2 regions of the Mesorhizobium sp. CA7 genome follow, and region 2 is predicted to be linked to the other one. Evidence: predicted binding sites of a transcription regulator. Region 2 holds the regulator's gene; the other holds the start of a gene.
The links. The regulator PhoB, encoded in region 2, activates phosphate uptake and scavenging genes when phosphate is short. The targets are predictions, from matches to a motif close to TGTCATNNANCTGTCAT.
Positions count from the first base shown of each region.

Region 1: a site for PhoB is predicted at 3,328-3,344, ahead of ppk2 (polyphosphate kinase 2). Genes of this name have one in related genera too.

Region 1 is NZ_JAIUHH010000008.1:132,027-139,665, reverse strand. It holds gene LB552_RS16955 (MFS transporter) at 1-264, opposite strand, end outside; gene LB552_RS16950 (GntR family transcriptional regulator) at 395-1,060, shown strand; gene LB552_RS16945 (glycosyl transferase family 90) at 1,160-2,131, shown strand; gene LB552_RS16940 (aldo/keto reductase) at 2,137-3,180, opposite strand; gene ppk2 (polyphosphate kinase 2) at 3,431-4,351, shown strand; gene LB552_RS16930 (dihydrofolate reductase family protein) at 4,531-5,175, opposite strand; gene LB552_RS16925 (GNAT family N-acetyltransferase) at 5,361-5,996, shown strand; gene hemB (porphobilinogen synthase) at 5,953-6,984, opposite strand; gene LB552_RS16915 (DUF2066 domain-containing protein) at 7,203-7,639, opposite strand, start outside.
Region 2 is NZ_JAIUHH010000022.1:18,522-26,160, forward strand. It holds gene LB552_RS26475 (sugar ABC transporter permease) at 1-493, opposite strand, end outside; gene xylF (D-xylose ABC transporter substrate-binding protein) at 726-1,766, opposite strand; gene LB552_RS26485 (ROK family protein) at 2,034-3,275, shown strand; gene phoB (phosphate regulon transcriptional regulator PhoB) at 3,609-4,298, opposite strand; gene phoU (phosphate signaling complex protein PhoU) at 4,315-5,022, opposite strand; gene pstB (phosphate ABC transporter ATP-binding protein PstB) at 5,043-5,846, opposite strand; gene pstA (phosphate ABC transporter permease PstA) at 5,843-6,694, opposite strand; gene pstC (phosphate ABC transporter permease subunit PstC) at 6,698-7,639, opposite strand, start outside.

The DNA of each region.
Region 1 (7,639 bases), on a different contig from region 2:
CAGCTTGCGGCCGTAGCGATCGCCCAGCCGTCCCCACAAAGGCGCGACCAGCGCGGCCGCGAAGAAGGTCGCGCCATAGGCGATGCCCGACCACTGCACGATCGCCGCGTGGCCCTCGGCGCCGAGCTGCTCGACGTAAAGCGGCAGGAACGGAAGAAGCAGCGTCATGGCGACAAGCGTGCTGAACGAGCCGGCGAAGCAGACGGCGAGATTGCGTCGCCAATGGATGTTGAAGCCGCTCTGTTCGGGTTCCTTGGGCGTCATGTCATGCGTACCAATGCTGGGGTTGTTGCGGATACCAATTTGGGATACCAAGCTGGTATCCGTCATGGACCTGACACCGGCCGCTGTCAATGCGGGCGCTGTCAGCGCGGCTTGGAAAACGGGACGACAAATGTCGCAGATGCAAAATGTCGAAAGACAGCTTCGCGAGATGATCCTTGGGCTGGAGATCGGCCCGGGCGAGCGGCTGACCGAGCGCTGGATCGAGAGCCGCTTCGGCGCGTCGCGCACGCCGGTGCGAGCCGCATTGCTGCGCCTGGAGACGGAAGGGCTGATCGGCCGCGACGGCCGCGGCTGGACGGTGGCGCCGATCAACCTTGCCGAACTCGGGCAGATCGCCGTCTACCGCGAGGCGGTCGAAGTCGCGGCAGTTCGCCTCACGGCGGCGCTCGAAGACCGTAGCGACATCGACATGATCGCGGCGATGCTCGATTCCTGCGATGCCGGGACGCCGCGCGAGGAGTGGCATCGCGTCGGCATGGATTTCCACATCGAGCTGGCAAGGCTTTCCGGCAACGAGTTTCTGCTCCGGGCCGTGCGCGACGCGATGACCAGGCTGTCGCGTGCGCGCTGGCTGGAGGTGCGCGATGAGAAGGCGCTCGGCCGTGCCTGGGCCGAACATCATGCCATCCTCGCCGCCGTCAGGAGCGCCGATGCCGATGAAGCGGCGCGGCTGCTTTCCGCTCACATCGCCGGCAGCCGAGATCGGCTGGTCACCTCATTGCATGACGACCGGCGCGGTTTGCGCGCACGCGGGTTTGCCGTGGTCGCGGCTTGAGGGAAAGCGTCAACACAACGCCGGTTGCATTAGCGGGCTTGCAACATGGCCGGGAGAATGCTGTAGGAGACGAGGGGAACTTGCTGAACTCGCGGACGTATGGCCACACTCTCTCGAACCGCCGCAAAGCTGTTCTATTACGCGCGCAATTTCGCGCGCGACCGCGCACCGCAGTCCCTGTTTCGCGACCGCCTCGCCAGCCGGCTTGAACAGGCCATGCTTTCGGGCAAGACGGTTCGCGAGCGGCTGAACTACTACAACAAGCTGGAACACCCGTTCGTGCCCAGTCCGGACGCCATGGCCGTCGGCAAGCTGCCGTCCTCTTCCAGCATGTATTATTACGACCTCAAGGAATTCGCGCGCTATTTCGATCCCGGCCTGCTGATCGATTTCGAATTCGGCGACGTTGTTGGGGTTCCGGAGTTCCCGAGGATCGTCAAGGACCGGCCCATCGGCGGCGACAATGCGAACGGCGTGCTGATGAAGCTGAACAAGTTCCGTCACTTCTACATGCCCCCCGACAAACTGTCTTTCGCCGCCAAGCGTCCGATGGTGGTCTGGCGCGGTCATCTCAACAATCCGATTCGCACCCGCTTCGTCGAAAAAGCCGCCGACCTGCCGATTTGCGATGCGGGTTCCCACAGGGCCGATGCGCCGGACGGATACCGCAAGCCGTTCCTGAACATCGAGCAGCAGCGGCAGTATCGCTACATCGTCTCGCTCGAAGGCAATGATGTCGCGACGAACCTGAAATGGATCATGAGCTCCAATTCACTCTGCCTCATGCCGGAACCGACCTACGAAACCTGGTTCGCCGAAGCCCAGGTCGAGCCCAACGTCCATTACGTGCCGCTGCAGCCGGATTTCTCCGACCTGCTCGACAAGGTGGCCTATTTCGAAAAACATCCCGACGAGGCTGGGCGGATAACAGCCGCCGCCAATGCCTATTGCCGCAGATTCGGCAATGAGCAGGACGAGCAGGCGATCTCGCTGCTCGTCCTTTATAAATATTTCGTGCTGAGCGGACAGGTAAAGCCCGACGCGGAAGTCTGGCGCTTTATCGCCGGCTGAGCGTTTTAAGCGTGAGAGCGGTCGAGCACCTCGTCGGCCGGCCCGAAACGATCCCTGGCCGTGAACTGCTGGTGCCAATAGGGATAAAGCACCGGCGGCCGGCTGACGACGTCGAGACGCTGCCGTTCGTCCTCGGTGAGCGACAGGCTTGCCGCGGCGAGGTTGTCCTTGAGCTGCGCCTCGTTGCGCGCGCCGATCACCAGCGAGCTTACGGCCGGCCGGCCGAGCAGCCAGGCAAGCGCCACCTGCGCGCCCGACACGCCGCGTGCCTTGCCGATGAAGTTGAGCACGTCAACAATGCGCCACAGGCGATCCTCATCGCGGATCGGCGGTTCCGTCCAGCCGCCGATCTGGCGCGCGGTCGGGCTGTCGCGATGGTATTTGCCGGAGAGCAGTCCGCCGGCAAGCGGGCTCCAGACGAGCACGCCGAGGCCCTGGTCGACCGAGATCGGCAGCAATTCGTATTCGGCCTCCCGCGCTTCCAGCGTGTAGTGGATCTGCTGAGTGATGAAACGGGCCTGATGGCGGCTGTCGCTGACGGCAAGGGCCTTCATTACCTGCCAGCCCGACCAGTTGGAGCAGCCGATATAGCGGATCTTGCCCTGATTGACCAAGGTGTCGAGCGCCGCGACCGTCTCCTCGACCGGGGTGAGCCCATCCCATTGGTGGACGAAATAGACGTCGATGACGTCGGTCCTGAGCCGCTTCAGGCTCTTTTCGCACTCGCGGATCAGATGATGGCGCGACAGGCCTTCGTCATTGGGGCCGGTGCCGATACGCATGCGCGCCTTCGAGGCGATCAGCACATCGTTCTTGCGCTTGCCGCCAAGCGCCTCGCCGATGATCTCTTCCGACAACCCGCTGGAATAGACGTTTGCGGTGTCGATGAGGTTGATGCCGGCATCGATGCAGGTGTCGATGATGCGTTTGGCTTCCGAAAGATCCGAATTGCCGACGGCGGCGAACGGACCGGTGCCGCCGAAGGTCATGGTGCCAAGCGTCAATGTCGAGACTTTCAAGCCGGATCGGCCGAGCGTGCGGTATTCCATGTCGGTCCTCGCAATTTGTTTTGAAGAAGCGCCGTGGCGAGCGCCGGAAAGAGCGAGGGATTTGTAGGACAATTCCCGCCGCTTGTCGCCCGCTATCGATACGGGGTCGATCACATATCTTCCATATCGATGCAGCTGCCGGGCGATTGCAATAAAACCGTCATTGCGCCTCTGTATCTCAGTCGGCTTACGGAGCGTCCGGCCGGGGCTTCCGAAGCGGTGATGGCTGACAGGCAGACGGAGCAGCGCGATGAATGAACTGATACCGAATTCCGGGGCCAAGGACTGGCTGGAGGCCGAGCTCGAGGATACGCTCGACGAGGACTATGAGCTGGAGCTGTCCGAGCCGGCGCTCTCGCTCGAGATCGCCAAGATCTACAAGAAGTCGCATCCGCCCTCCATCGAGCGCATGACCTATTTTCGCGAGCTGCTCAGGCTGCAGTCGGAGCTGATCAAGCTGCAGTCCTGGGTCGCCTACCACAAGAAGAAACTGGTAGTGGTTTTCGAAGGCCGCGATTCCGCCGGCAAGGGCGGCGTCATCAAGCGCATCACGCAGCGGCTCAATCCGCGCATCGCCCGTGTCGTGGCATTGCCGGCGCCGACCGAGCGCGAGAAGTCGCAATGGTATTTCCAGCGCTACGTGCCGCATCTGCCCGCGGGCGGCGAGATCGTGCTGTTCGACCGCTCCTGGTACAACCGCTCCGGCGTCGAGCGGGTGATGGGCTTTGCCAATGGGGACCAAGTCGAGGAGTTCTTCCGCGACGTGCCCGAATTCGAGCGCATGCTGGTCCGTTCCGGCATCACCCTGGTGAAATACTGGTTCTCGATCACCGACGAGGAGCAGCAGATGCGCTTCCTGATGCGTATCCACGATCCGATGAAGCAGTGGAAGCTCTCGCCCATGGACCTGCAGTCGCGTGTGCGCTGGGAGCAATACACCAAGGCCAAGGAAGAGACCTTCGCCCGCACCAACATTCCGGAAGCGCCCTGGTTCATCGTCGAGGGCAACGACAAGAAGCGGGCACGGCTGAACTGCATCGACCATCTGTTGCAGCAGATGCCTTATGAGGAGGTTCCGCACGAGGAAATCACGCTGCCGGAGCGCGTCTTCAATCCAGAATATGAGCGCCAGGTCCTGCCGCGCGAACTCTACGTGCCGGAGAAGTATTGAAGAGTCTTTCCTTCTCCCCTTGTGGGAGAAGGTGGATCGGCGCGCAGCGCCGAGACGGATGAGGGGTGTTGGAATGAGGCGGTGACGATTTCCAGTTCGTTGCCAAGCTGGAGCACCCCTCATCCGACCTCGCTTCGCGAGGCCACCTTCTCCCACAAGGGGAGAAGGAGAAGCCTGGCCTACGCCCGCCCGATCATCACATGCGTGGCATCCGCCGTGGCAACCTGTTCCATGCACTGATACCCCAGCTTCAGCATATCGAGCCCGGCGAACAGATGCTCGCCCGAGCCGAGCAGGACAGGCGAGATGGCCAGATGCATCTCGTCGATCAAGCTCTCCTGCAGATACTGCCGAACGGTCGAGACGCCGCCGCCGACCCGCACATCCTTGCCGCCGGCCGCTGCCTTTGCCTGTTCGAGCGCCGAATGGATGCCGTCAGTAACGAAGTAAAAAGTCGTGCCACCTTCCATCTCGATCGGTGCGCGTTTGTAGTGCGTCAGCACGAAAGTCGGTACATGATAGGGCGGGTTGTCGCCCCACCAGCCTTTCCATTTGTCGTCCGGCCATTCGCCGCGGCTCGGCGCGAACATGTTGCGGCCGAGGATCCACGCGCCGACATTCTCGAAGCTGCGGACCGCAAAATCGTTGTCGGTATCCGTGGTCCCGCTATCTTTGCCGATCATCTGGTGGAAAGAGCGGGTCTTGATCATCCATTTGTGCAGATTTTCGCCACCGACGCCCAGCGGCGTGTCGAGGCTTTGGTCGGGACCGGCGCCGTAACCGTCGAGCGACAAGGTGAAAGCGTTGACACGCAACTTGGACATGGCTGCCTCCTAAACCAGTTGTAATTCGAAATCAGTCTTTGGGATAGCTTAACTGATTGCGTATTGCAAGCAGTTTTATTCCAGCAGGCTGACGACTTTCAGATGGGCCATCCTGCCGACCCGGTTGTTCCTCGAGGCGATCTGTGACAGCGTTTCTCCGGTCAGGGTAACGTTATGCCTGCGCGATGACCGCTCGACCCCAGGATCAGAAGTTTGCCATACGGGTGCTCACACCGCAGTTGTGGCCCGCGCTCGAGGACCTGTTCGGCGAAAAGGGCGCGGCGGCGGGATGCTGGTGCATGTACTGGCGCATCGGCGCCGGCTACCGCAAGCAACCGGCTGATCGCAACCGGTCGGCGTTCAAGACGGTGGTGGAAAGAGGACCGCCGCCAGGTTTGCTTGCATTCGAAAGGGAAAAGGCCGTCGGCTGGTGTCAGATAACGCCGCGCAGTGCCTTGCCGCATCTGGGCAGGGTCTGGCGGCTGAGGGCTGGCGACGATGTGCCGGTATGGTCGCTGTCTTGTCTCTATATTCGCATCGGCTATCGCAGGCGAGGGATCGCCACCGCATTGATCGAAGGCGCGGTGGCGCTTGCGTTCAAGAGCGGCGCGCCAGCCGTGGAGGCCTATCCGATAGACGCGGAGCTGTCGCCCAGTGCGTCAAGCAGCGGCTATGTCTCGACCTTCGAGCGCATGGGTTTCGTCCGCGTGCCGTCTCCAACGAGGGAACGGCCAATCATGCGGCTTACCCGCACGAAAACCGAGCGGGCGTTCGAGGCTAGCCCCTCAGCATCTCCGCCACCACCGGCGCGAAATAGGTGAGCACGCCGTCACAGCCCGCCCGCTTCAGCGCAAGCAGCGATTCCAGCATCGCCTTTTCGCCGTCGATCCAGCCATTGGCGGCCGCTGCCTTGATCATCGAATATTCGCCCGACACTTGATAGGCGAAGGTCGGCATCCGCAGCTCGTCCTTCAGCCGGCGGATGATGTCGAGATAGGGCAGGCCGGGCTTGACCATCAGCATGTCGGCGCCCTCGGCGAGGTCCTGCTCGGCCTCGCGCACGGCCTCGTCGGAATTGGCGTGGTCGATATAGTAGGTCTTCTTGTCGCCCTTGAGCAGGCCGGCCGTGCCGACCGCCTCGCGATAGGGTCCGTAGAAGGCCGAGGCGAACTTCGTCGCATAGGACATGATCGCCACGTCCTGGAAGCCGTTGGCGTCGAGCGCGTCGCGGATGGCGCCGACGCGGCCGTCCATCATGTCGGACGGAGCGATGATATCGGCGCCCGAGGCGGCCTGAATGACGGCAGCCGCGGCGACCTGCTCCACCGTCTCGTCATTGACGATGATGCCGTCGCGCAGGATGCCGTCATGGCCGTGGCTGGTGAACGGGTCGAGCGCCGCATCGGTGATGATGCCGATCTCCGGCACCGCGTCCTTGATGGCGCGCGTGGCGCGGTTGATGACATTGTCGGGGTCGAGGATGTGCGATCCGGTCTGGTCGCGCAGCGCAAGCTCGACATTGGGGAAGGTGGCGATGGCCGGGATGCCCAGCTTGGCCGCGCGCTCGGCTTCCTTCACCGCGAGGTCGAGGGACAGGCGATAGACGTCCGGCATCGCGGCGATCGGCTCGCGCGTGTTCTTGCCGTCGATGACGAAGATCGGCCAGATCAGGTCGTCCACCGAAAGCTGGTTCTCCTGCACCAGCCGTCGCGACCAGTCGGCCTTGCGCATGCGCCGCAGCCGCCGGCTGCCGGTGATCTCATCGACGCTGCGCGCGCCGGCGGGCTTTGCGGGAGTGAATTTGTTCATCGCCGAAACTCTCTTTTGCGCCGGCTTTTACCACGCGTCTCCGCTGCTGACCAATGCGACGCGATTGTGCCAGCGTCGAAGCGCGAGTTCCTCGCCCCTGCCAAAGGCGGGGGAGAGGTGGCCGCGAAGCGGACGGAGAGGGGGCCTTCGTAGGGCGCTCCCCTCTCCGTCTCGGCTTCGCCGAGCCACCTCTCCCCACTGCGTGGGGCGAGGAACCCTCACGGCTGCCCGTGCCCCGACAAGATCTGCGCCGCGCCCCTGATCGCCACACGGAACGCCTCGTCGAAGCTGACGCCGCGCGCCTGCCAGCGATAGGTCCTGCCGCGATCGGCCAGCCGCCAGTCGGCGATCCAGCCAAGCTCCTTGTCGCTCCACACGATGCTGCCGGCGAGCGCCCGGGCCGCTCCCGCTTTCTTCGCGAGCTTGTCGAGCTTTGCCATATCGGCGGCCGCGAGCGCCCTTTCGTCCAGGCCGCCAAGCTGGCTGGCCTTTGGAAAGACAATGCGCATCAGCAGTGGACTTGTGGCGTTGGCGAAGGATTCCCTCATGGTCTTGCCCAGGTCCTCATCCGCCGTCAGCACGAAATGCCGCGAGCCCTGCTCGGCGGTCATGAAGACGGCGATAGGCGGCCGCTCGCCGAGCCAGGCCCTGCTGC
Region 2 (7,639 bases):
GCACTTCGAGATAGGCGATAACGAAGCCCTGGAAGGCGCCGATGATAAGGCCGAGCGCCAGGCCGATCAGCAACGCCAGAACCCAGATCCAGGGGTTTCCCAGTTCAAGCCCGACGAAGCGAACCAGGAAATGCGCCTGGGCAAAGCCCATGACCATGCCGATCAGCCCTTCGGCCGACCCGACCGACAGGTCGATGTTGCGCATGACGATGACCAGCACCATGCCGGAGGCCATGATCGCCACGGCCGAAGACTGAACCGACAGGTTCCAGAGATTGCGCGGCGTCAGGAACGTGCGGCTGTCGAAGTCGAGCGGATTGACGCCAAGCCGCAGGCTGGAAATCACATGCAGCCCGATCCAGATGAGGAGCAGCGCACCGATCATGCCCAGCATGCGGGTGTCGAGCTCGGTCGCCTTCAGGAACCGGGCAACAGTGCCGAGTTCCGACGCTCGCGCGGTGTCCGCCGGTTGGGTAGACGTCGTGTCGGTCATGATTTCCTCCCACCGGCTTGCCGTCTGGCGCGGATGCCGGAACTCAGCCTAGAAGCTATCCGCCTGAGGCAGAACGGCAAAATCTTTTGAGAAAACGCCGCGGCTTTAAGGCAATCCCAGGAAAAGTGCGTAGCGGTTTTCCGTCCGGGATTGCGGCAACAAAAACCAGGAGCGGTTCATTGAACCGCTCCTGGCCGCGGCGCAGGTATTTTTGATCGAACGTCGGCAAGGCTCAGTTGCAGACCTGGACGCTGCCGGCGGGCACGCCCGCGCAGACCTCGTCCTTCTTGATCCAACCGGCGTCGATGACGACGTTGAGATTGTCCTTGGTGATCGCGACCGGCGTCAGGAACAGCGACTTGACGGTGTTGCCGCCGGGCGTCGTGAAGTCCTTGGCGCCGGCGATGTCGCCCATCTTCTTGCCGTCGGCGAGCTGCGAGGCGATCTCGGCGGCGTTCTTGCCGAGCTCGCGCGCGTCTTTCCACACCGACACGGTCTGCGTGCCGAGCGCGATGCGGTTGAGCGCCGCGTGGTCGCCGTCCTGGCCCGAGACCGGCACGGTGCCGGCCAGCCCCTGCGCCGTCAGCGCCGCGACAACGCCGCCGGCGGTGCCATCATTGGCAGCCACGACCGCGTCGACCTTGTTGTCGTTGGCGGTCAGGAACTGCTCCATGTTCTTCTGCGCGTTGGCCGGCAGCCAGCCGTCCGTGTAGGCCTCGCCGACATTCTTGATCTTGCCGCTGTCGATTGCGTCCTTCAGGACTTCCATGGAGCCCGCGAACAGGAAGTCGGCGTTCGGATCGGAGCCCGAGCCCTTGATGAAGACATAGTTGCCTTCCGGCTTGGCCTTGAACACCTCGCGGGCCTGCATGCGTCCGACTTCCTTGTTGTCGAAGGTCAGGTAGAACACGTCCTTGTTCTCGATCAGGCGGTCATAGCCGACGACCGGGATTCCTTCATCGAGCGCCTTCTGCACTGCCGGGCCGATTGCCGAGGCATCCTGCGCCAGGATGATCAGCGCGTTGGCGCCCTGCGAGATCAGGCTTTCGACGTCGGTCAGCTGCTTGCCCGGATTGGACTGCGCGTCGGCCGAAATATATTTGTCTCCGGCGGCCTCGATGGCGGCCTTCATCGCTGCTTCGTCGGTCTTCCAGCGCTCTTCCTGGAAATTCGACCACGACACGCCGATCACCTTGTCCTTCGCCTCGGCGACGGACGCCAGCGTCAGCGACATGGCAACGCCCGCCAGAATGGCGGCTGCAAATTTCTTCATGATATCCTCCCTGCGCCGTGCGGCGCGACCCAGACTGGCCCGAAGGCCGGCACAGAGGCTTTTTTTCGAGCCTCAAAAAAATAGTGGTCCAGCACAACAGCGCTGTCAACCGAGATTCTGATGGGTTTTGATGGGCTCAGGCATTTTTTTCGGCATCCGCAATAAATAATGACATCGCCCCTGGCTTCTGCCACAATCCCTAGCGTGTCAGCGACAGGCCATGGCATTATCACAAGGCCGCGATGACTGGGGAGGACGTGCGAAACGATGTCGGTCGGAATCCGCCACGACGATTTGCGCCGGCGCAACCGCGCCATGGTGATTTCGGCGGTACGCCGCGCCGGTCAGCCATCACGGACCGAAATTGCCGCCACCACCGGGCTCAGCCACTCGACCATTTCGGCGATCTCCGCCGACCTGATCCAGGAGGGCATTCTCACCGAAAGCAAGGCCAGCGAGCCGACGGCGTTGAAACGCGGCCGGCCGCAGATCGGCCTGGCGCTGAACCCTGAAGCCGCCGCGGTGCTGACCGTGGTGTTGTCGCTGAACTTCCTGTCGGTCGCCGTGATCGACTATGCCGGCCAAGTTGTTGCCGAGGAGCAGCAGCGCCTGGACACGCTTGTTATGCCCCGCGACGAGCTGATCGGCGAATGCGTGGCGATCGTGCGGCGCCGGCTGCAGGATCCCGACCTCGACATTGGCAGCGTCGCCCGCATCGCCATGGGCATTCAGGGCATCACCGATTCGCATGCGCGCTCCATGCTGTGGTCGCCGATAACGCCGCTGACCGACATTCCTTTCGCCGACATCCTAGAGAAGGAGTTCGGCATCTCCGCCACCATGGAGAACGACTGCAACATGATGGCGGTGGCGCTGCAATGGCGCGACCCGGAGCGCTATCGCGACGACTTCATCGCCATCCTGTTGTCGCACGGCATCGGCATGGGTCTCGTGCTCAAGGGTGCGCTGTTCACCGGCACGCATTCATCCGGCGGCGAGTTCGGCCACATGATTCACCGCCCGGGCGGGGCGCTTTGCCGCTGCGGCCGCCGCGGCTGCGTCGAGGCCTATGCTGGCAACTATGCGATCTGGCGCAGCGCCATGAAAATGAGCGAGGACGCCGAGCCGGTCGACGTCGGCGACGCCGACATGCGGGCCCTTGCCGCGAAGGCGCGCGAGAGGGACGGCCCCGAACGGGAGGCTTACCGCCGGGCCGGCGAAGCGCTTGGTTTCGGTCTCGGCAGCCTGTTCGCCCTCATCGACCCGGCGCCCGTCGCCATGGTCGGCGTCAGCGCGGCCGCCTTCGACCTGATCGAGCCGGCGCTGCGCGAGGCGATCGCCCAGACGGCCGGGGGCCAGCACTCCGAATCGATCTCCTTCGACACCGAGCCGAACGAACTGCCGCTGATCCGCGAAGGCTGCGCCATGCGCGCGCTGACCTTCGTCGACCAGGAGATTTTCGCACCCGGAGGCCAGGCAAGAGCGGGGACGGGAAAGAACGTGGCCTGAGGCAGCCTTGAAGAGGTCCGGGGACAGCAGCAGACGCTTGAAATTAGCGAAGGGAAGGCCCCGCAGCTTCGTCATTCCAGGGCGGAGCAGGAGCGAAGCTCCGTCGCGGAGACCCTGGAATCCATGCCGCTACCTCACGCGTCGAGCGCAGCGGCACAGAATTCTGGACTGTCGCAACGCATCGACATCACGGAATGGATCCTCGGGTCTGCGCTGCGTCGCTGCGCTCCTTGCTCCGCCCGTGGATGACGAAGCACAAGCGTCTCGACTAATCGCCAATGCACGCGATCCGATGCTGGAGACAGAATCCATCAGCGCCTCGGCGCCTTAGCCCTAATCTTCCCTGATCGCGTAACCTGCGCCTCGGATGGTACGTATGACGTCCGGCATGCGGCCGTTGTTGACGGCCTTGCGCAGCCGCCCGACATGGACGTCGACGGTGCGTTCGTCGATATAGATCGTCTCGCCCCAGACATTGTCGAGCAGCTGGCTGCGCGAGAACACGCGGCCGGGGTGGCGCATCATGAATTCGAGCAGCCGGAACTCGGTCGGGCCGAGCCTGATCTCGCTCTTCTTGCGGTAGACGCGGTGCGACTCGCGGTCGAGCACGATGTCGCCGACCTTGAGCACGCTGGACAGCACCTCCGGCTTGGCGCGGCGCAGCAGCGCCTTGACGCGCGCCATGAACTCCGGTGTCGAGAACGGCTTGACCAGATAGTCGTCGGCGCCGGTCGAAAGGCCGCGCACGCGGTCGCTTTCCTCGCCCCGCGCCGTCAGCATGATGATCGGCAACCGTTCGGTCTCAGGCCTCATCCTGAGACGCCGGCAGAGCTCGATGCCGGAAACCGCCGGCACCATCCAGTCGAGCACGAGCAGGTCGGGAACGTTTTCCTGAAGGCGGATTTCGGCCTCGTCGCCGCGGGTCACCACTTCGACCTGGTAACCCTCGGATTCGAGATTGTAGCGGAGCAGCACCCCAAGCGGCTCCTCGTCCTCCACCACCATGATGCGTGGCGCGATCATTGGCAGGTACCCTTCGTCAGGCCGCCGGCGCCGACATTGTCGTCTCGTCCTGCTTGGGACGATTCGCGGGCAATTGCGTGCCGGTCAGCACATAATAGGCATTCTCGGCGATGTTGGTCACATGGTCGCCGATGCGCTCGAGATTCTTGGCGCAGAACAGAAGATGCGTGCAGGCGGTGATGTTGCGCGGGTCTTCCATCATGTAGGTCAGGAGCTCCCGGAAGACGGATGTGTATTTGACGTCGATGCGCTCGTCGTCGTTGCGAAGCTTGGCCAGCGCCGTGGCGTCGCCCACCGTATATTCCTGGATCACGGCCTGGACCTGGATCAGCACCAGCTGCGCCATGGAATCGATCGAATGCGTGAGGTCGCGCGGCGCGGCGCTGACGCCGACCGAGCCGACGCGCTTGGCGATGTTCTTGGCGAGGTCGCCGATGCGTTCGAGGTCGCCCGCCATGCGGATCGAGCCGACCACATTGCGCAGGTCGTCGGCCATCGGCTGGCGCTTGGCGATCAGCGTGATGGCACGGTCGTCGAGCTCGCGCTGGCGCGCGTCCATGATGGCATCGTCGGAAACGACGCGCTGCGCCATGGCATTGTCGGTCTCGAGCAGGGCCTTGGTCGAAGCGCCGACCATCGAGCTGGCGAGATCGCCCATGTCGTTGATGAGCCGGCTGATCTGCCTCAGATCCTCGTCGAAGGAAGCGACGGTATGTTCGGCCATGATGATGTCCTCGTATGAGCTCAGCCGAAGCGGCCGGTGATGTAGTCCTGCGTGCGCTTTTCGCGGGGCGAGGTGAAGATCTTCTCGGTCCGGTCGAACTCCACCAGCTCGCCCAGATACATGAACGCCGTCTGCCGCGACACGCGCGCCGCCTGCTGCATGTTGTGGGTGACGATGACGATCGTGTAGTCGGCCTGCAGCTCGTCGATCAGTTCCTCGATCTTGGCGGTCGACAGCGGATCGAGCGCCGAGGCCGGCTCGTCGAGCAGGATGACCTCGGGCTTCACCGCAACGGTACGGGCGATGCACAGGCGCTGCTGCTGGCCGCCCGAGAGGCTGAGGCCGCTGGCGTTGAGCTTGTCCTTGACCTCGTTCCAGAGTGCTGCGCGCTTCAGCGCCTGCTCGACGCGGCTGTCCATCTCGGCCTTGCTGATCTTCTCATAGAGCCTGACGCCGAAAGCGATGTTCTCGTAGATCGACATCGGGAACGGCGTCGGCTTCTGAAACACCATGCCGATCTTGGTGCGCAGCAGGTTGAGGTCCTGCGAACGGTCGAGGATGTTCTTGCCGTCGAGCAGCACCTGGCCCTCGGCGCTCTGCTTCGGATAGAGCTCGTAGATGCGGTTGAGCACGCGCAGCAGCGTCGACTTCCCGCAGCCCGACGGGCCGATGAAGGCGGTCACGCTGCGCTCGGGCAGGGACAGGTTGATGTCCTTCAGCGCCTTCGACTGGCCATAGTAGAAATTGAGGTTCTTGACCTCGATCTTGGCCTTCTCGACGGTCGTGTCGGCTGCGTTCAGGTCGGTGGACAACATCGGTTTCATCTGTCCTCTCTGCGTCCGGTTAGGCTGCGGGCGATGATGCTCAGCCCGAGAACCGTCAGGGTGATTATGAGTGCGCCCGTCCAGGCCAGTTGCTGCCATTCCTCGTAGGGGCTGAGAGCGAACTGGAAGATGGTTACCGGCAGGCTGGCCATCGGCGCATTGAGATTGCTCGACCAGAACTGGTTGTTGAGCGCGGTGAAGAGAAGCGGCGCCGTCTCGCCGGAGATGCGGGCGATCGCCAAAAGGATGCCGGTGACGATGCCGGAGAGCGCCGCGCGATAGGCAACCGAGCGGATCACTACCCAGCGCGGTGCTCCGATGGCGGTGCCTGCTTCGCGCAGCGCGTTGGGCACAAGGTTCAGCATGTCCTCGGTGGTGCGCACCACGACGGGGATCACCAGGATCGACAGCGCGACCGCGCCGGCAATCGCCGAGAAGTGCCCCATCGGCCGCACCATCAGCTCGTAGACGAACAGGCCGATGATGATGGAAGGCGCCGACAAGAGGATGTCGTTGATGAAGCGCACCACCGTCGTAAGCTTCGAGAAGCGTCCGTATTCGGCCATGTAGGTGCCGGCCAGCACGCCGATCGGCGTGCCGACGACGATACCGATGATCGTCATGACGATGCTGCCGTAGATGGCATTGAGCAGGCCGCCGGCATCGCCGGGCGGCGGCGTCATTTCCGTGAACACGGAGAGCGACACCCCGGAAAGCCCCTTGTAGAGCAGGGCGCCGAGAATCAGCGCCAGCCAGGCCAGCCCGATGCCCGCCGCGACGACGCACAGCGTCATCATCACGGCATTCTTGCGCTTGCGGCTTTGGTGAAGCGATGCGGCAGTCGACATCGGTCAGGCTCCCGTGCGGCTATCGATGCGCAACAGCATGTAGCGTGCGAGCGCGAGGATGATGAAGGTGATGATGAACAGGATCAGGCCGAGCGATACCAGCGAGGATGTATAGAGGTTGCCGTCGGCTTCGGTGAATTCGTTGGCGATGGTCGCCGAGATCGTCGTGCCCGGCGCAAACAGCGAGGCGCTGATGCGGTGCGCGTTGCCGATGACGAAGGTGACGGCCATCGTCTCGCCGAGCGCGCGGCCGAGGCCGAGCATGACGCCGCCCATGATGCCGATGCGGGTATAGGGGATGGTCACGCGCCGGGTCACTTCCCAGGTCGTGCAGCCGATGCCGTAGGCCGATTCCTTCAGCACCGCCGGCACCGTGTCGAACACGTCCTTGGTGATCGAGGTGATGAAAGGCAGCACCATGATGGCGAGGATCAGCGACGAGGTCAGCAAGCCGATGCCGTAGGGCGGACCGGCAAACAGGCTGGAGAGCCCCGGTATGCCGTGGAAAAGACTGATGATGAAGGGCTGCACAGTCGTCTGCAGGAACGGCGCGAAGACGAACAGGCCCCAGATGCCGTAGATGATCGAGGGAATGCCGGCGAGCAGCTCGACGGCGATGCCAATCGGACGCCTGAGCGGGCGCGGACAAAGCTCGGTCAGGAAGATGGCGATACCGATGCCGATCGGCACGGCGATGAGAATGGCGATGGCCGAAGTGACGATGGTGCCGTAGATGGGCGCGAGCGCGCCGAAATTCTCGGTGACCGGGTTCCAGGATTCGGTGGTCAGGAAGGAGAAGCCGAACTTCGACAGGGCCTCCCACGATCCGGCGACCAGCGAGATCGCGACCCCCCCGAGCAGAACGAGCACGAGTATGGCGGAAAGGCGCGTCGCCGTCCGGAAAACCATGTCGGTGACGGCGAAGCGGCGCACCGTCGCTTCTCT